Lacibacter sediminis: one gene and its partner. The protein of the gene in region 2 interacts with the protein of the main gene of each other region in a pairwise test. Links are inferred from orthologs where the notes say so. Each region holds a gene or a part of one and is shown on either strand. Other genes may lie near its edges. The genes, in order: mtgA and H4075_RS16870.

Evidence for each region.
Region 1: the proteins of H4075_RS16870 (region 2) and mtgA interact in binary tests that used the Escherichia coli proteins (3 or more experiments, as listed by UniProt). The link is inferred for Lacibacter sediminis from one-to-one orthologs.

Annotation. Positions count from the first base shown.
Region 1 is NZ_CP060007.1:133,885-151,407, forward strand. The notes cover bases 12,230-14,976. They hold mtgA (monofunctional biosynthetic peptidoglycan transglycosylase), read right to left. Parts: upstream 14,114-14,976; coding sequence 13,346-14,113; downstream 12,230-13,345. Other genes in these bases: pnuC (nicotinamide riboside transporter PnuC), read left to right, coding at 12,230-12,768; H4075_RS00665 (AAA family ATPase), read left to right, coding at 12,818-13,357; H4075_RS00675 (hypothetical protein), read right to left, coding at 14,128-14,646; H4075_RS00680 (LysE family translocator), read right to left, coding at 14,705-14,976. Outside these bases: H4075_RS00590 (M3 family oligoendopeptidase), read left to right, coding at 1-1,354; H4075_RS00595 (hypothetical protein), read right to left, coding at 1,500-2,195; H4075_RS00600 (Fur family transcriptional regulator), read right to left, coding at 2,271-2,690; H4075_RS00605 (SCO family protein), read right to left, coding at 2,704-3,360; H4075_RS00610 (MerC domain-containing protein), read left to right, coding at 3,469-3,861; H4075_RS00615 (DUF3817 domain-containing protein), read left to right, coding at 3,881-4,192; H4075_RS00620 (amidase), read right to left, coding at 4,212-5,870; H4075_RS00625 (esterase family protein), read right to left, coding at 5,985-6,716; H4075_RS00630 (ferritin), read right to left, coding at 6,824-7,345; H4075_RS00635 (NifU family protein), read left to right, coding at 7,484-8,080; H4075_RS00640 (hypothetical protein), read left to right, coding at 8,232-9,944; H4075_RS00645 (cupin domain-containing protein), read right to left, coding at 10,041-10,400; H4075_RS00650 (OsmC family protein), read right to left, coding at 10,463-10,882; H4075_RS00655 (saccharopine dehydrogenase family protein), read right to left, coding at 10,957-12,072; more of pnuC, read left to right, coding at 12,148-12,229; more of H4075_RS00680, read right to left, coding at 14,977-15,334; and 2 more genes. UniProt on the Escherichia coli protein: Peptidoglycan polymerase that catalyzes glycan chain elongation from lipid-linked precursors. May play a role in peptidoglycan assembly during cell division in collaboration with other cell division proteins.
Region 2 is NZ_CP060007.1:3,977,777-3,981,596, forward strand. The notes cover bases 831-3,820. They hold H4075_RS16870 (penicillin-binding protein), read right to left. Parts: upstream 3,384-3,820; coding sequence 1,278-3,383; downstream 831-1,277. Other genes in these bases: H4075_RS16865 (UDP-N-acetylmuramoyl-L-alanyl-D-glutamate--2,6-diaminopimelate ligase), read right to left, coding at 831-1,278; H4075_RS16875 (FtsL-like putative cell division protein), read right to left, coding at 3,383-3,709; rsmH (16S rRNA (cytosine(1402)-N(4))-methyltransferase RsmH), read right to left, coding at 3,767-3,820. Outside these bases: more of H4075_RS16865, read right to left, coding at 1-830. UniProt on the Escherichia coli protein: Essential cell division protein that catalyzes cross-linking of the peptidoglycan cell wall at the division septum. Required for localization of FtsN.

The DNA of each region.
Region 1 (17,523 bases), 3.8 Mb from region 2 along the record:
CCGGTCTATCAAAAAAAGTATTGATCTTTTTCGTGAAGCGAATATTCCGATCATGAGTGAACTGAATGTAATGCAGCAACAGTTCGGACAGATTGCCGGGAAGATGACAGTGGAAGTGAATGGTAAAGAATATACACTGCAACAGGCAGGAAAGTTTTTAGAAAATCCTGATCGCAAGTTGCGTGAAGAAGTGTACATGAAGATCCAGAACCGTCGCTACCAGGATCGGGAAGCATTGAATGCATTGTTTGATAAACTCGTTGAGAAACGTCATCAATTAGCATTGAATGCCGATTTTAAAAATTACCGTGATTATAAGTTTAAAGAACTCGGTCGTTTTGATTATACCCCACAGGATTGTTTCAATTTTCACGAAGCGGTAAAGCAACATGTGATTCCGCTGGTGAAAATTATTTATGAAGAACAACGCAAAGCAATTGGTGTTGATCAGTTGCGTCCCTGGGATATGGATGCAGAACCGGAAGGTATTGTGCCGTTACAACCGTTTACTAATGGAACAGAGTTGACAGAAAAAACAATTGAATGTTTCGAACAACTCAATCCATTCTTTGCGGATTGTTTGCGCAAGATGAATGAACTGAAACGATTTGATCTCGACAGCCGCAAAGGCAAAGCACCCGGCGGTTACAATATGCCGTTAGCTGAAACAGGTGCACCGTTTATTTTTATGAATGCAGCAGGTACACTCGATGATGTTACCACCATGGTGCACGAAGGCGGTCATGCTGTTCATTCATTCCTTACACATGAGCTTGAACTTACAGGCTTTAAAGAATATGGTGCTGAGATTGCTGAAGTGGCAAGTATGGCCATGGAACTCTTCAGCATGGAGCATTGGGATATTTTCTTTAAGGATAAAGAAGAGTTGCGTCGTGCAAAATTCAAACAACTGGAACGAGTGCTCACCATTTTACCATGGATCGCAAGGATCGATGCGTTTCAGCATTGGCTCTATGAAAACCCTGCGCATACTGCTGAGGAGCGTGGTGCAAAATGGATGGCGCTGGCAAATGAATACAGCACAGGTTTAATCGATTATTCAGGTTTAGAACAATTCCGTCCATACGAATGGCAACGTCAACTGCATTTGTTTGAAGTGCCGTTTTATTATATTGAATACGGTATTGCACAGCTTGGAGCAATTGGCTTATGGATGCAGTTCAAACGAAACCAGCAAGTGGCTTTACAGAATTATATCAATGCATTGAGCCTTGGCGGAACGAAAACATTGCCTCAATTGTATGAAGCAGCCGGACTGAAGTTCGACTTTTCACCGAGCCACATCAAAACCCTCATGGATTTTACAAAAACAGAAATGGATCATCTTAACTAATTAATACCGATATTTGCACTGCTAAATCAGAACATTAATCATGTCCTGCCGTTTCTACGGGAGGGCATTTTTGTTTTTGGCTAAGAGGTTGAATGAGGGGAAGAAGAAAGAGAGGTAAACTGAAGTTGAATATTTTGTGCCAATATTAGCGTCTGTATTTTACTAATTTCTCTTCTTCCGAATTATGATTTGTTCGACTAACAATCAGGTTGGTATTTGTTAAGTTTTTAATGTCATAATATATTATGTCGATTTGGTTTTCCTTAGGCAACTTATATCCTTCCCGAATGCCTGATTTCATATTATAAAGGAAGATACTATCTGCCTGTTTCCTGTCAATGTCGTTGCCGAAAAGATTGACAGTGTGGTTGTCGTATAAGAAAAACAAAGTTTCTTCTAAATACTTAAAATTCCATGCTACAACTTTATCACCCAAAATGTTTTTTGCGTGTTTTTTGTCAAACACTTGATATGTTTCCGGAACTCCATTCCCATTATCTATTCTTGTTATGAAAAAATTGTCGAAGTCTTTTTCCAATACCCCCAAGCTCCATGTTGATGTGTAAATAGGGGTCTCGTTTAATAAGTGTAATGTGTCTCCATGCCGTAGATAAAAATATTTCATGCTGTCGTCTATTCCATAGCAAGTTATATAACCCCCTTTTAATGTGTCGGTACCAACAACCTCTTTATAATAAAGAACAGTTTTTGAGTTGATATTATCCAACAGCCTTTTGCCATTAGGAAGTTTATCAAGGTTTGATCCAGGTGTGTCAACTTGTTTTGGGCGTGACTTTTTTTCGGATTGGCCACAGGAAAGTAGGTGGACGAGAATTGTCAATATCGGTAAATATCGAACCATTTAATTAGCTACATTCTTTCTTTGTAATGGAATTCTGACAGGTTGAGTTTGCCCTCAGCTCCTGCAATCACTGCAATAACCATTCACCACCATATTACTCTGGTGTGGTTGAAAACCCTGGGGCAATTTTACTTCGGGCACCAATACATCGTCTAAGCAAATGGTTTTGCCGCATTGTTCACATACAAAATGCACATGGTTATCGTGATGATGGCCTTCTGCACACTGATCTTTACACAATGCATATTTCACCGAATTATCAGCTGTAGGAATTGTATGAATGATGCCCTTTTCTTCAAAGGTTTGTAAAGTGCGGTAAATCGTAACACGATCAATTTTATCGCTGGCCTTCTTTTCAATATCAGCATGCGCCAATGCGCCCGGTGCATGATAAAACATATCGAGTATCTGCAACCGGCTGTCGGTTACACTCATGTGATTTTTTTTCAGCAACTCTTTGATCGCTTCGCTCATGTCTGAAAATTACTTAATTCGGGTTATTCTGAAAAATTCCGTTCACAAAACGTGGCCCATCGTAACCTTCTTTTAAAATGAGACTGATGTCTTCATTCAGCTTTGTCAATTCCTGTTTTTTTAGTCCGTCATAAATACCACGCAGCTTACCACTTTTATCAACCAATGCAAAAAGCTGTGTATGAATAAACTGATCAGCAATCGGATCAAGTCCGTTCTTCTGATCATCCAACAAATAACTTTTGCGGGCTGCTTCGTATAATTTTTCTTTGGTACCGGTTAAGAGCATCCATTTTTTTGGATCGATCTTCATCGAATCGGCATACTGCTTCAAACGGGCAACAGAATCTTTATCAGGATCAACCGTATGACTGAGGATGATAAAATCTTCTTCATCAGCAAAATCTTTGGCGATCACGGCCATGTTGGTGTTCATCTTTGGACAAATACCGGTGCAGGTTGTAAAGAAAAATTCAACTACCTGTACTTTGCCCGCTACATTATTGTTAGTGATGGTGTCGCCCAACTGGTTTACAAACGCAAAGTCTTTTACCTCGTTCATGGTGGGCAATTTTTTACGCCACAGGTCGGTACCCCAGAAAATAGCGAGAAAGAAAACACCCGTTAACAGCACGAAGAAACCAAGGTAGAACCACAACTTTTTGGACATATCGTTAAAATGAACCGCAAAGGTACGGAGCGAACCGAGGCGAATTTCAACTCAAAATAAAATTTGCAACATAATTGCAAATATGTATTTTTGCCATCCTTTATGAATATGCGTATTAATTGGGAAGCCTTGGGAATCGCCGCATCTGTAGCCTGTGCTATCCACTGTGCTGTAGTGCCCTTATTTATCACCAGCCTTCCTCTTTTCGGGATCAACATCATCCACAATGTGTTTGTGGAAATACTTTTATTAGGAACAGCCTTTGTGATCGGTTTCTCAACGTTGTGGCATGGTTATAAAAAACACCATCATCATTGGGGAACGCTCGTTCCTTTCTCAATTGGTATGTTACTGTTTACGCTTAACCAGTTTATAAAATTTCCTTATTCTTCATTTGTTTTTGTGATACCGGCAGTTGCGTTGATCATTACTGCACACATTCTCAATCATCGTTTTTGCAGAAAAGCAAATCATTGTCATACCACAGATTGTAATCACTGATCTGTTATTTCTTTGTAACATGAATCTGAAACCGATCCAACTTTTACGCAAAACAGGAATTGCAGAAGGTATTTCTTTTTTAGTATTGCTTTTAATTGCCATGCCCTTGAAATACATATTCGACCTGCCACTGGCAGTTAAGTATGTCGGTTGGGCACATGGTTTATTGTTTGTAGTGTATGTTGCACTGGCTTTTTATGTAAAAGAAGTGTACAACTGGCCCTTCAAAAAATTTCTGTTTGCTTTTATTGCTGCATGGTTGCCGCTTGGAACGTTTGTTTATGATAAGCAATTGAAAAAAGAAGAGCAGCTGCTTGCATCAAACAAATAATTCTTACTTGTAGTTGTTCTTACTGCTTAAACATTTCCGGATGTACATCATCCCAACCGGTCGCCAGTTGAAACGCCTTTCCTACTTGTAATAATGTTGCTTCATCATACAACTTGCCAACCAAAGTAATACTTGTTGGAAGTTTACGTTGGTTAAAACCTGTTGGCATTACCAATGCAGGATGACCTGTAAGATTTGTAATAGCCAATTGACGACCGCCATAGGTGGGGGTGATAACAATATCAACCGTTTCAAAAAATGTTTTCATGTGTTGCATCAACAAATAGCGATGACGATTTGCATTGATATATTCTACTGCAGGAATTAATCTTGCAGTGCGGAAAGAATTGGGCCAATCATTTTTGTTTTGACGGGTTAACAGATCATCCATATCTGTTCTTGTTAACTCATCAAATGCAGCAGCACTCTCTGCACCAATGGTAATACCAACAATGTCGAAAGGATAAGCTGCGCTGTCGGGGAAATTAACAGGAATGAGTTTGATGCCCATTTGTTCAAATGCTTTCAACACTTTCCATTCATTTGCACTTGTATCACGAATGCGATCGAAAAAATTCTTTGCATAACCGATGCGGAGTTTTTTGATATCTTTTTTTACACTGTAATTGAACGGCATATTCACTGCACCGGGATCTTTGCCATCGGTTCCATGAATATAGTTGAACACAACAGCAGCGTCTTCTGCACTGCGACAAATAGGTCCGGCTTTATCAAGACTCCATGAAAGTGTCATTGCTCCACTTCTGCTGATGCTGCCGAATGTTGGTCGCAAACCTGTTGCGCCACAAACAGTAGAGGGTGAAATAATTGACCCTAATGTTTCTGTGCCAATTGCAAATGGCACGAGCCCCGCTACTGTTGCAGAAGCTGAACCTGCAGATGAACCTGATGAACCGAAGTTGAGATTCCAGGGATTTTTTGTACGACCACCAAACCACCAATCGCCCATTGCTAAAGCGCCGAGAGTAAACTTGGCTATTAAAACTGCACCTGCATCTTTTAGTTTTGTGCACACATAACTGTCTTCTTCAATTGTTTGGTCTTTGTAAGGCGTGGCACCCCATGTAGTTTTAGTTCCTTTTACCGCAAACAGATCTTTTAATCCGTAGGGGATACCATGCAATGGTCCACGGTATTTTCCTTTTGCTATTTCTGCATCAGCAGCTCTGGCTTGTTGCATAGCAATTTCCTCTGTTACAGAAATCACACATTGTAAGGTGTCGCCATACTTACGGATACGTTCAATAAAAAATTTTGTCAGATCAACAGATGTGATCTTTTTGTTTTTGATAAGTGTTGCTAATTGCAGAATATTATAAAAAGCAAGATCAGCTTTGTTTAAGGGCAAGTTTACATTAACAGGAATATTCCATTGGACAGGCAATTGCTTTGTATCGAACTGCATACCAGGCAGCACGGGACTTTGCCAAAGACTCATGGGCACATTGTTATTGAGCGGAAGGCTACGCATCCTTGCATACTCCGTGTAATTATCTCTCACATCACGCAACATACTGTCACGTTCAGGTTCTGTAAAATCAAGACCAATTACTTTCGCAGCGATCTTCAGATCTTCTTTGCTGATGGTATCTTTTTGTTGTGCTGAAAGGGTAGATGATAATATACAGATAAGAAAAAAGAAGAATGACGTTCTCATGCGTTTTGGTTTAAGAAGTGGAAACTACTAAAACTACAAATGCAACCAACAGATTGTTGATTGCATTTGATGAATGGGAAGAGTTGCCAACCTTCAAAAGGTTGGCAACTCTATTTAAAACCTCGTTTCGAGATAGTGCGGCAACAATGAACGCCATGTATTCCAGTCGTGTGGCCATTCTTCGCCCCAGATGTCTAATTCGTAATTAATGCCTTTGTCGTAAAGAATTTTTGCAAAACGTCCGCTGCTTGAAGGATCTTCATACGCACCACTTCCACTGAAAATATGAATATGATTGCTTTGGCGAATCTGTTCCAATACTGCATGATCAGTTAAGTTGGGCATGTAATGCATTGGGCTATTGTAATACACCTGTTCATCATAATGTCCTTTACTGTATTCCATCAGATCATATACGCCACTCATGGCAATTACACCATTGATCAAATCAGGACGTTTTAAAAATAAATTCATACTGTGCAATGCGCCGAATGATGCACCGCAGGTGATAATTGGAGTATCGAATGATGTGCTTGTTTTGATGAACGGCACCACTTCATTAAAAATATATTCGTTGAACTGGTTATGTCGGATGGCCTTATGTGCGCCTTCCATTTCATTGTGCATCCAGCTTTCTGTATTGATGCTGTTTACAGAAAATATTTTCACCTTACCTGCTTCTACCCACGGACGCAATGTATCCATCAATTGAAAACGCTCATACTCTAAGTAGTCGGCCGCAGCAGTTGGCACCATCAATAATGCAAACCCATAATGACCGTAAGTAGCAATGGGCATTTCTTTATTCAAAGCCGGGCTGTACCATCCGGATAATTCTCTCTGCATAAAATCAGTTTTGTTTCAGGTATAATAATATCAGTCGCTCATCTTAATGAAGATAAACGATTACATTGTAAACACAAATAAGAGGAAGGCTGTTATCAATCAATTAATTAATGTTTACCTGCTCCACCACCTGCTGCAGGGCTGCCCATCATTGATACATCACGGTCGAACATGTACAAACCACTCTTATCTGCACCTATCAATTTCAATTTGTCCATGATATGTCTTGCGAGTGATTCTTCTTCGATCTGTTCACTCACATACCATTGCAGAAAATTATGCGTGGTGTAATCTTTTTCTTTCAAACAAATATCAACCAGCCTGTTGATCTCTTTACTTACCAGTATTTCATGATCATGTACCTGCTGAAATAATTCCCGCACACCTTTGTACTTGGTTGAAGGTGCTTTTAATTGCGGAATAACGCCGTGGCCGCCCCGTTCATTAATGAACTTCACCAGTTTCAACATGTGAAGACGTTCCTCGTCGCTGTGTTTATATAGGAAGGCCGCTATACCGCTGTACCCTTCCACTTCTGCCCAGCTTGCCATGGCTAAATAGATCTGGGATGATTCTGCTTCGAGCAAAACCTGCTCGTTAAGCGCTTTTTCAATTTTTGGGGATAGCATAGTTGTAATTTTTAATTTCTCTAATTTACGATTACGGGAGCTTTTCAGCTATGATTCGTCATAAAACTGCTAAAATGGGAAAACCTCAACCAAAACCCGCCGTTTGTTGTTATTTTTGCAGCTTAAAGTTTCACCAACATGATACAAACAGGTAATCCCGTTATCAGCATCTATACAGAAATGACGCCAAACCCGGAAACAATGAAGTTTGTGGCAAACAAACTCCTGTATCCCGGCAAAAGCATCGATTTTCCTGAAGTAGCAACAGCAGACGCTTCTCCACTGGCACAGGAACTCTTTGGCTTTCCGTTTGTGAAAGCTGTGTTCATCGCCAGCAATTTTGTAACACTCACACGTTCAACACCCGATACTGATTGGCAGGAACTTATCCCGACCATTCGCCAGTTTTTGAAAGATTACCTCGAAGAAGGTAAGCCTGTAATTGATGAATCGAAGATCGTGGAGCCTGTAAAGGACGAAGTGGTGTTGAGTGGCGATGAAAGCGATGTGGTAAAACGCATTCAGGAAATTCTTGAGAACTATGTGAAGCCAGCGGTTGAAATGGACGGCGGTGCTATCCAGTTCAAAAGTTTCAAAGATGGTAAAGTGAACCTAGCGTTGCAGGGAAGTTGCAGCGGATGCCCGTCTTCAATGATCACGTTGAAAGCAGGTATTGAAGGAATGATGAAGCGTATGATCCCTGAAGTGGAAGAAGTAGTGGCAGAGGCGGAGTAAGACCGTTGATGATTTGATTAAATGATTCTATTGATAGAAAGCGTTGCAACTGTTGCAGCGCTTTTTTGTTTGAAAAACAACCTTGTTTGTTCGTTCGTCATAACCAGGAGTAAAGTAAATTCAAGTAACTTTCTTTCCTAAATCAACACACATGAAGCGATCTCTTCTTACTTCATACCTTTTACTACTTGCATCTTTGCTTTTCAGCCAAACGAAATTTCTCATTCCTTATCCTTCCAAATTCGGCAACAAACCGCTGGATGGAAGATTGCTGTTACTCATCAGCACAAACAATAAATCAGAACCACGCTTTCAAATAAGCGATGGGCCTCAAACACAGCAGGTGTTTGGTATAAACGTGGATAACTGGAAACCAGGTGAAGTGAAAACAATTGATGCCAAAGCATTTGGTTACCCGGTAGAGAATATGAAGCAATTAAAGAACGGAACATATCATGTACAGGTATTGCTGCACAAGTACGAAACCTTCAAACGTAAAGATGGGCACATAGTGAAATTGCCGATGGACAGAGGCGAAGGACAACACTGGAATACAGCACCGGGCAATTTATATAACCAACCTGTTCAACTTCGTGTCAGCAATTCCGGTGCTGATGTTATTACGGTTGCACTTGACAGTGAAATACCACCCATTGAACCACCTAAAGACACGAAGTATATCAAACACATTAAAATTCAGAGTAAACTTCTTACTGAGTTTTGGGGGCGACCGATGTTTATTGGCGCACATATACTATTGCCCGAAGGTTGGGAGACTCACCCAACAGTAAAATATCCGCTGGCAATTTTTCACGGACATTTTCCTGATGACTTTAGTGGTTTCAGAACCACACCCCCTGATCCTGATTTAAAGCCTGATTATATTGCACGTTTCAATTTAACAGGGTATAACAAAATTGTGCAGCAGGAAGAATATGATTTTTATAAACTGTGGACGGGCCCGGGGTTTCCGAGAGTAATTGCTATCGAAATTCAACACCCCACTCCTTTCTATGATGATAGTTATGCAGTAAACAGTGCCAACAACGGACCTTATGGCGATGCAATTGTATATGAGTTGATCCCTGAAATTGAAAAACGTTTCAGAGGCATTGGTGAAGGCTGGGCAAGATTTATGTATGGCGGTTCTACAGGAGGTTGGGAAGTATTGGCAGCGCAAATGTTTTATCCTGATGCATTCAATGGTTGTTACAGCGCATGCCCTGATCCTATTGATTTTCGTGCTTATATGGTGGTAGATATTTATAAAGATAAAAATGCCTACTACCAGGAAGGGCCTTTTAAAAAGACGTTACGCCCAGGTCACAGAAATTATCTTGGTCATGTTGATGCAACAATAAGAGACATGAATCTTCGGGAGCTTGCATTGGGCACCAACAGCCGTAGCGGCGATCAGTTTGATGTGTGGGAAAGTGTTTTTTCTCCCTGCGGTGCCGATGGTTATCCGCAACCTATCTGGAATAAATACACAGGTGAAATTGATTCAACTGTTGCACGTTATTGGAAGGAGAATTATGATTTAGGTTACATACTGGAACGTGATTGGAATAAGCTTGGCAATAAACTGCAGGGAAAAATAAAAATATACTGTGGTGATATGGATAATTATTACCTCAACAATGCCGTGTACCTGTTTGAAGAACGATTGAAAAAGTTGACGAATCCTTTCGCCAATGCGTTTGTTGATTATGGCGACCGTGCCGAGCATTGCTGGAATGGCGATCATACTCAACCGAATTATATCAGCCGGCTACGTTATAACCGCTACTTTATTACCAAGTGGGCCGAAGAAGTAAAAACAAGAAGTCCGCAGGGAGTTGATTTGCTGAGTTGGAGGTACTGAAACTTAGGCTTATGGTTACAGAATTTTTTTGAAGAAGTTATATACTTTGGAAATTTATTAAACCGAAATCCCGGGTCTTTTATTCATTGTAACTCTTCACAGCCTTCCCAACTCTTTCTTCGTAAACTCATTTTCCACATTACCCGTATTCAACGTAGTTGCAGGTTCAAACAACAGCACATGCACTTCTTCTTTTGCATTGGGCCGATGTTCAACACCTTTTGGAATAATAATAAATTCTCCCTCGTTAATGGTGATCGTTTTATCTCTCAACTCCATATCAAAACTTCCCTTCACAACATAAAACAGTTCATCTTCACGATCATGATGATGCCATGTGAATGGCCCTTTGAACTTCACCAGTTTTACATGCTGTCCGTTTAACTCACCTGCAATTTGCGGGCTCCAGTGTTCGGTAAACAGGTTAAAATTTTCTGCAAGATTTACTTTTTCCATACTGAAAAGTAAAACAGCCGGTCTTCAAAAGAAAACCGGCTGTGTAAATAATGAATGATAATTTATGCTACCAGAGTTGCTGTGCTGCTGATCTCTAAGCCTTTTCCTAATAATTTTGAAATAGGACAATTTGCTTCAGCATCTTTCACACACTCCTGGAATTTTGCATCATCAATACCCGGTACAGAAGCCGATACAATGAGATGTGATTTAGATAATGTTCCATCAATAAAAGTGATCTCACATTTGGTGTCTATTTTTTCAGGTGTAAATCCTGCAGCACCCAATACAAAACTCAATTTCATACTAAAACAACCGGCATGTGCAGCTGCTACTAACTCTTCCGGATTAGTACCAACACCGCTTTCAAAACGGGAGAGGTAAGAATATTGTGTATCGGTTAAAACGGTGCTTTGTGTAGTGAGGTGTCCGTTACCTTCTTTACCTGAGCCATTCCAAACGGCTGTTGCGTGACGTATCATAATGTTTGTTTTTTATTTGAGCTGGTAAATCTAATTCAAAAATGTATTCTTCACAAACCGGGCCAATGAAAGTTTCAGGAGGTTTTCTTTACCCAGTTCACATTTCTTTCAAGTAAATAGTTCAATACAAAATCAAAACAGGTTTTATCATCGCCCAACAACTCGGGCGGAAACACACCTTTCTTTGTTACCATGTTGTTGACTAATAAATGAACAGCTGCAGAGCAGGCATAACCGGTTGTGCGTGCCATGGAAGAAGTTTGTGTGGCCGCATCAAATTTATCGAGCAGGTTGTATTCAATCGTTTTTCCTTCGCCATGCAGCGTAACTTTCATAACCGTAAGTTCTTCTTCTGTTTCGCCCAATTTCCATTCGTTGATCAACAGTTTCGACGTGAATTGCATTGGCGACAGTTCTTTTCCGTCAACCGTTATTTTTTCTTCACTGAAAAAACCACTTTGCTTCAGTGCAATAACGAGATCGATATGTCCCGGATAACGAAGAGTTTGTTCAATCTGCGTGGGAATATGCGGCATGGTAAATAATAAGGAACGTAAACCGTCTGTATTAAATGATTCGAGTGTGCCTACGCCATCAAATTGCATCATTCTGCGGTCGGTTAATGCAGGCTTGGTTATTATCACTCCGTTTTCTTTCAAACGTGCGGGCCTGGTATATTCTTCAATTACATCAATGGGCGAGAAAGGTGCTTTGTAAAAGAAAGGTGGTTGTGGATGCAATGGCAATCCACCAACATAAATTTCAAATGAATCTATTTTCATTTCTGCATTGTAGCGGCCGATGATCCAGTTACTCATGCCCGGTGCAACACCACAATCAACAATAGCGGTTACATTTTTTTCTTTTGCCAATGCATCTAATTGCAAAGCATCTTCAGGAAAGAAAGAAATATCTGCAACATTCTTACCTGCATCGATCACCGCTTTCAACGTTTCAAAACCCATAAAACCGGGCACGGCCGTTACAACAATATCAAAAGGTTCCAAAAAAGAGGAATAAGGTACAGTGTTTCGCAGATCGGCAACAACTGTTTTTATGTTTGTTGATTTATGTTGTAAGAGTTGAAGGTTTTGTTGACTCATATCAAAAGATGTAACATCAAATACGGTGGAAAGATCAAGTGCAATAGCACGGCCCACCATGCCTGCACCAAGAACAGCAATCGTCATACAGCAAATATTTCTGCAAAGATGCCCGAAATTTTTTTAGCGCTCAATCTGAAAATTTCAATGCATTTTTGAAATATGATCGATACTATCTGGCAGCAGTTTGTAGAGGGGATGAAGCATACAACAGTCTTTGAATACATTGCTGTGGCTTCTGGTATTGCAAGTGTATGGTATAGCCGCAAGGAAAATATTCTTGTATATCCTGTAGGGCTGATAAGTACCGTTATTTATATCTGGCTGAGTTTTAAAGGACACTTGTTTGGAGAAGCTGCCGTGAACTTTTACTATACAGTCATGAGTATTTATGGCTGGTGGTTATGGGCAAAAAAAGATCAGAATCATCAACAGATCTTGCATATCAGTTATTCAAATACCCGCTGGATTATTTATCAACTTTTGTTTTTCGCCGGTTTTTACCTTGCATTATACATTTCGTTGTATTATCTTAAACAGAACTTTACACCGGGTGCAATTCCCTGGGCCGACTCCCTTGCCGCAGCCACCGCATTTACAGGCATGTGGTTGATGGCAAAGAAGAAAATAGAAAGCTGGTATTGGTGGATAGCTACCAATATTGCTTCAGTTCCTCTGTACTTTGTGAAACAATATGTGTTTACCAGTGTATTTTATGTTGTGCTGTTGATCATGGCTTTTTATGGATTGGCAGAATGGAAGAGAAGAGTAAAATTACGATAGCAGTTTTACCCTTGTTTTGTATTGCATCACCCGTTACTTTGCAACCTTTATGAATTTCCCGAAGAAAGTTGTTCTGCTCGGCCCGGAATCTACAGGTAAATCTTTTTTAAGTGAGCGTTTAGCGAAGCACTACCAATCTGTGTGGTGTCCTGAATATGCACGGGAATATTTACTGATGTTGGGACGGCCTTATACTGCGGATGATTTATTGGTGATCGCCAAAAATCAAACCGAGCTGGCAGAAAAATACACAGCTGATGCACTCGCAAAACAAGTAAACACAATCTTCTTTGATACAGATATGCATGTGATGAAAGTATGGAGCGAAGTGGTTTTTGGCTCCTGTGATCCATGGATACTACAGGAACTGAAACATCAGAAATACGATCTCTACCTTCTTTGCAAACCCGATATTCCCTGGGTGGAAGATGAATTGAGAGAATATCCCGAACAAAAAGTACGCAACGATCTGTTTGCCGTGTACAAGGAACTGTTACAGCAACAAACTACAGCATGGTCAATTGTAAGCGGAAATTTTGAGGAACGTTTCAATAAAGCAGTAAAAGCAGTAGATGCTTTAATTCGCTGATCTTTTTTTCTTCGTTACTTTTTTGGGTTGCACATCGTCACGAATCAACTGCTGAATATCTTCATCGCCTTCCAGATTATTCATTTGCCGCAATACCCATCCTGAACGAATAGCCACTGCTTTTGACAACGGCTTTACAGTATACTTTTTGGGATTCCGTAATGATGATGCTATTTGCGCTGCTTCAGCACGTGAAAGTTGTATGGCCGGTTTGCTGTAAAATTTTCTTGAAGCTGCTTCAATACCATACACGCCTTTTCCCATCTCAACTACATTGAGATAAACTTCAAGAATGCGTTTCTTTCCCCAGATCCATTCGATCATTTTGGTGAAGTACATTTCCAATCCTTTACGGAACCAGCTGCGGCCTTGCCATAAAAAAACATTCTTGGCTGTTTGCTGTGAAATGGTGGATGCACCACGAATACGTGTTGGTTTTTTTTCGTTATGATCCATTGCTTTTTCAATCAGCTTCCAGTCGAACCCGCCATGTTTAGGAAATAACTGATCTTCTTCTGCAATAACTGCCAGCCGTGCATTGCTGCTCATTTGCTCAATAGAAATATAATCACGCTTTAACCCTTCGCCCTTAATTACACTCACCAGTTGTGTAACAGTAATGGGCGGATCGATCCACTTCAGCAAAATGATGTAAACAAACTGAGCAATAAACAAAACAATGAACAACCGTTTCAGGAAACGAAACGTTTTTTGAAGGAATGTCCTGTTGGAGGAATTGGATTTCTTTGCCGCCATGGTTGCAATATACGTTACTGCTTTTTTTCAGGAAGTTTTTCTGATGGATAAAGATCAAGAACCTGCAGATCATATTTATTTCCGATCCTGTATTTTTTATTTCCGTTGAAAATAAGCTGTTGTGCATTGTATAACAGCACGGGAATGTAAACCAATGCCACACCCGAAATAGCGGAGTTTAAAAAAGGCTCACCGCTTATCACCAAACCGGCGGTGAATAAAGGAATACCAAGATTACTGTATAAAAATGCCTGCGTATTAAACGGAATAATGCGGTGCTTTTTCTTTTGTTTCTTAAATACAATGGCAACATCCCGCTTGTGAATACCACCACCAAGAAAATAAATACTATCGTTCTGAATTAAATAGATGGTGCCCGTGTATCTCAAACCAAGTTTTGTTTGAAGCGTGATAGTAGCACCTTCAGCATATCGTTTTTTAGCAATTCCGTTTTTGCGCAACACCAACTCATTGAATTGTGCATTGGCAACAGAAGTAAACAGGAGCAGCAGTGAAAGAATGGCTGGTTTCATAACAAAGCTCAAAAGAACATCAGAAAAATGAAATTGTATGTTAAGAAGATACGCTTAATTATTTCCTGTAGAACAAAAGACCGATGATCAGTACAACTCCAAATACAATCAGAATAGAACCCGATACTTTATTGATAAGGGTAATAGTTCTGGAGGTGAGTCTGCTCCGCAGTTTATTTGCAAGAAATACTTTCAGCAGATCAAAAACGAATACAACCGAAAGACAAACAGCGAAAGTGGCAATACGCTCATTCACCGGAATGGTAATGAAAGCTGTGGCCCAGGTAAACCAAAAGGCAATAACACTCGGGTTAAGTGTATTCATAAAATAACCGGCAAAAAAGATCTTTACATAATCGCCTGCACTGCGTTTCATTTCAATGCCATCGCCCATTTCGTTGAGCTGCATTTTTTTGAAGAAGAGAAAATAGATACCAATGCCGATAAGCAAAGCGCTGCCGCCAATGCCAATTACTTTTTCAAATTTCAACAGGCGGTTAAACAGTTCGGTAAAAATATTGCTGACAAGAACAAGCGTAAGATCACTGGCCGATACACCAAACACAAATGCCAATCCGCCTCTATGGCCATTACTGATGCTTTGTTTAATAATAGAAAAAATAACCGGGCCCATACTGATGGCCAGCAATAAACCTAACGCCAAACCCTTGATGATTGCTTCGGTCATGTTTGATGATGGATTGATTGGGACACGGATCAAACGTATTGAACAAATGATCACATATGTTCTGCCATAAAAATAAGAAATCCGCTTTGATCTGTATTGATCAGCGTTATCCCCGCCTGAATGGCTTTAGTCGGGCAGGAGTGAATCTATTATTTACAACTTACCGGTTGTTAAAAACTGTTGCCAATCGGCCAGCATTTTACCTTTCAGCACACGGGGAAATTTATGCTGAGCACCGATCTTTCCCTTCAGCTTCATAAACTCCATGAACGTTGACTCAGGCATAATATCCAGGAACACGTCTTTCAATGCACTGCCACGTTCAACTGCATAGTCATCATTAATTTCTTTCAATGCATTATCAATAGCAACACGTAACTCTTCGGTGTTCACACGATCATCGCAGGCTACATACCAATGATGCGCAAAGAAATTGCCATGCGGCTCACCCACCACTGTATATTCAGGAATAGAAATGTTCATGTCTTCACTCACCACCTGTATGGCTTTGTTCATATTATCAACGCTCAGGTGTTCACCTACCAGACTCAGGAAGTGTTTGGTTCTGCCGGTGATAACAATCTCGTGTTTTTCTTTATCTGTAAAACGAATAGTATCTCCAATTAAGTAACGCCATGTGCCGGCACTGGTGCTGATCAGTAATGCATAATCCTTTCCTTCTTCTACTTCATGGATCATCAATGCTTCCGGCTTTGCTGTAATATTTCCATCGGCATCAAAGTTTTTATCTTCAAACGGAACAAACTCAAGAAAGATGTGTTCGTTCGTGACCAAACGCATACCCACCGCATCCTGTCTGCTTTGGTAAGCAATAAATCCTTCGCTTGCCAAATAGGTTTCAATATAAATAAGCGGTTTGCCTAAGAGTTTTTCAAAGCCGTGCTTGTATGGTTCAAATGATACGCCACCATGTACAAAGAAGGCCAGGTTGGGCCATATTTCATGGATATTCTTGAGCTGGTAACGTTCAATGATCATTTCCATGCACATCTGTATCCATGCAGGTACACCCACCACAAAACCAATATCCCAGTTGGGCGCTTCGTTTACAATATAATCGAGCTTAATGTTCCAGTCTTTTGTTTTGGCGATTTTCTTACCCGGTTTGTAAAAAGGGCTGAACCAGAAAGGCATTTTTTTAGCCGTAATACCGCTGAGATCTCCTGCATAATAACCCGGACCTTTTTGCAGATCGGTACTGCCGCCCAACATGAGCCAGCCTTTTCCCAAGCTACGAACCGGTAAGTTTTCATAAGTACGCAAAGAAATCAACTGCTTGATCATGGCAATACGGTTGCCCTTCATGAGATCGTTGGTGATCGGAATGTATTTGCTGGCAGCTTCACTTGTGCCGGAGCTGAGCGCAAAATATTTGATCTTGCCCGGCCAACATACATCGGTATTACCTTCCAGCGTTTTATGCCACCAATCTTTGTAGATCTTATTATAATCATGAACCGGCACTAATTCCTGGAAACGTTTTCCGGGGTGACGGCTATTGAGTACTTCGTCGAAATGATATTGCTGACCAAATTCGGTATGCTTCGCTTTTTTCAACAGCTTTTTGAGCACTTTGATTTGCTGGCGTTTTGGTGAATTGACCGGCAAATTGAGCGCCTTGCTGATTGACTTGGGGAGATTGATTTCAATTAATGACATGCTTACCGTTCAGTGTTGACAAATGTAATAACTCGAGGCCTTACTTACTGCCTAATTTTTGATAATTCGCAAAGATGGTTGTGAGATCGTAAACGGGTTCATATTCCCGGGCATACCATTCATCAGCCAATAAAAGTCCTTCTTCTTTCAGGTGTGATAAGTGATGTGGTTGTCCCGCAGGCCCTAATACAGATGTTGGTATTGAAGGCAGGTGTTTACGTGAAGTTGAAAACCCGACCCATGTTTTACGGCCGGTGATAACCGAAATACTGTGTTGCAGTAACCCAAGACCATGCCTGTTGAATATAAAATGAAACGGAAAGCTGAGTAAAAAGAGGGCTGATGTACTCACATCGATCAAACGTTTCAAACGAAGGTTCACTTCTTCACTCAACTGCATTTTTTCCTGATGCAATACTTCGCCTGCTTCATTTTTTGAATCGCTGCCGATAATACTTTCACTACCCAACGCATGTAAACGCAGTTTTACTTTTTTGCCTGTTTGCTCG
Region 2 (3,820 bases):
TGCTGCACTACTCAATCCAAATTCCATATCAGCCAGTATCTCTAATGGGTCTTCACTTCTTGGATTGTCACTGGTGAAAATCACTCTATCGCTTAGCTCACATGCCACTTCACCCATTACCGGGCGTTTGGTTTTATCTCTATCACCACCGCAACCAACAACGGTGATGATCTGCTCATGACCTCTTCTTAATTTTTTGATCGTTGCCAACACATTTTCCAACGCATCGGGTGTGTGAGCATAATCAACAATACCAAGTATGAGATCCTTTGGTGAAATGAGATAATCAAATCTTCCTTCTGCACCGGTGACGCCACTCAATACCTGCAACACTTTCAGTTTATCTTCCTGCAAGCATATAGCTGCACCATATACGGCTAATAAATTGTATGCATTGAATTCACCGATCAAACGGAAATGCACATCATCGTTGTTCACCATCATCTGCAAACCTGTGAGACTGTTCTCCAGTATCTTTCCTTTGAAATCAGCGATGTTTTTCAACCCGTAATACAACTTCTTCGCTTTTGTATTCTGCAACATCACCTCACCTCTTTTATCATCTTTATTACTGATCGCAAACGCATCAGCCCCAAGTCCATCAAAAAAGCTCTTTTTTACTTTGATGTATTCATCAAAGGTTTTGTGATAATCGAGGTGATCGTGTGTGATATTGCTGAACAATGCGCCGGTGAAATGGATGCCGGTAATACGATGCTGATGAATAGCATGACTGCTGCACTCCATGAAAACATAAGTGCAACCGGCATCGTACATCTGTTTTAGTAAGCTGTTTAAACTGATGACGTCAGGTGTTGTGTGTGTTGATGGAAATACTTTATCGCCTACATGATATTCAACCGTTGAGATCAATCCGCATCTGTAACCTAAACCACTGAACAGTTTAAATAATAATGTAGCGATGGTTGTTTTTCCATTTGTGCCTGTTACACCAATCACTTTCATTTGCTCACTCACATTTCCAAAGAACTGGTTGGCCATAAAGCCTGCTGCCTCTGCACTGTTGGCAACCTGTATATAGTTTATATCATCATTCAATTGTTCCGGCAATACTTCACATACCACTGCTATTGCACCCAACTCAATTGCTTTATTGATGAATTCATGACCATCAACAGACACACCTTTAATAGCAATAAAGCAAGTGCCCGGCTTCACCATACGTGAATCGATCTGCAGATCATTCACATCAACATTGGTTGATCCGTGAACACTGCGCAGGTGCACTTTATACAATATGTCTTTTAATTCTGCCATCAGTTGAGATACAACATTATTTCTTGTCCTTTCGCAACAGGCGTACCTGCTGCTATCGATTGATTATTGATTCTACCTTTTCCTGTCACTTTCACTTTTACACCTGCTGTTTCCATTACATACAATGCATCCTTCAATCCCATTCCTTTTACATCAGGTATCAGCTTTTCTCTTGCTTCTGCTGATTGAGGTTGCACACTATTATTCTTCAGGAATGATCTGCGCCAGTTGCCTGCCAGTTGATCGGCGTAGTTAAATCCGAATTGCAATGCGATCACCTGCAGTTCTTTTTTCATTCCATTGAATGTGTACAGCATAGAATCAGCAATGGCAGGTAATTGATAAGGTTGCTGTTCCTGGCTGTATTTATAAAGATGGTCAGCAATTTCTCTGAATACGGGAGCTGCCACAGATCCTCCATAGTAATTAGCTGCATGTGGTTTATTCTTCACCACCACAATGATGGAATACTTCGGCGCTTCTGCAGGGAAATAACCTGCAAATGCTGACTGGTAAACACCATCACGATATTTATATTTCCCGTCATTTACTTTTGCTGTGCCTGTTTTTCCGGCTGCTTTGTATGGAGCAGTTTCAAATTGTTTTTTTGCAGTTCCTTCTGTGCAAACTGCAGCTAAACATTCCTGCAATTGTTTGATGGTTGCTTCACTTGCAATTGCTTCATTCAACACAACAGGTTCATTTTTCCTGATCACTGTTCCGTAACTCCTGATATCGTTTAAGAGATAAGGCTTCATCATTTTACCATTGTTACCAACAGCGTTGTACACCATCAACATTTGCAATGGCGACACCATCAATTCATATCCAAAACCCCATGATGCTAATGTTTGTGGATGCCAGTTTTTCGGTTTTACTTTATTAGGATTACGAATGAGGGGACTAAATTCTTCATTCAGTTCTATACCTGTTTTTGAAGTAAGATGAAGTGCGCTGAAGTGCTTGTAATACTCCTTTGGTTTGCCGGTGTAGTATTGATAAGCCAGTTTACTCATTGCCACATTCGAACTCTGCGTGAAAGCTGTTTTAATACTTGTTACTTCAGGACCATGATGATCATCCACAATGGTTCTTCCATTCAAATTCCAACGACCACCATGTATCGCAATATTATCTTTGATTGTTACATGCTTATCTTCCAATGCAGCGAGCAACGTTACCAGCTTTACTGTTGAACCAGGCTCTGCGGTACGTAATGCATAATTATCTGTTTCGAAATAAGTTCCATCTTTTGTGCGACCGAGATTGGCAATAGCTTTTATTTTTCCTGTTGCCACTTCCATTACAATGCAGGTACCTTCTAATGCTTCGTTGGTGGTCATCGTACGCATCAATGCACGCTCCGTAATATCCTGGATGTTTACATCAATCGTTGTGTACACATCATCACCATTTTCAGGTTCCACTTCAAAACCTTCAACAGGCATCATTACACCACCGGCTACATAACGCACCAGGCGTTTACCGGTTGTACCACGTAACACACTGTCAAATGAACGTTCAAGTCCAACAAGCTTTGAATTTTCACGATACAAACCAATGGTGCGGAAACCAAGCTCGCCAAATGGATTAAGACGTTTTGTTTTTACTTCAGCAATAAAGCCACTCTTGTTACGTCCCAAACGCACCAATGGAAACTCACGCAGTTGTTTGTAATCTTCAAACGATACTTTTTTATGCAGCAGGTAATATCGCTCCTTCTCCTTATAAGCCTGCCTCAATTCCTTTTCATAAGTCGCTGCTGTTTTATCATTAAATAAACCTGCAAGAGCAATACTTAATGAATCAATATTTTCTTTGAAATTCTTTCCGCTTTTTGCACGCAAGCCATCAGCACCAAAATCAATATAAATATCAAATTGTGGTAACGATGTGCTGAGCATACTTCCATCTTCACTATAAATAGTACCACGCTCAGCATCAAGATCAAGGATCTTCGTATGCAGACTATCGCCCATGCTCTTCCAGTAACTTCCTTCTATACGTTGTGTGTAAAAGGCCTTCCCCAAAATGAGGATGCCAAATACACCCAAGCCGAGAAAGCCAAGGTAAACACGCCACAATATGTCTTTTTTTACTTCCATTAATTGTCTTTCAGTTTTGTACTGTCAGTTAATTTGATGGGTTGCTGAATATTTTCTTTTAAACCAATTGGCTCAACTGCTTTTGCTACTTCACTTAACCTGTTCTGGAACATAAGTTTTCCGTTGAGTGTTTTGTACTCATACTCCTGTTCTTTTAATTGCCTTGTGGTTTTATTGATGTTGCGGATGGTGTTATCGGCGTAATGGCCATTGGCGATGTAAATGATCGCCAGCAGGGAGAGAAAGAGAAAGTATGGAACGTTCTTCACGATCCACTGGTAATTCAACCACTTTTTAAAATCGATCTTCGGCTCTTTTACTGCCATTGGTTTGTTTGTAATTTCCTGTGTTCAGTTTGTTTGTTTCTTCAGTTTTTACAAGGGTTAAAGTTTTTCGGCTATTCGTAACCGTGCACTTCTGGATCTTGAGTTCAGTTT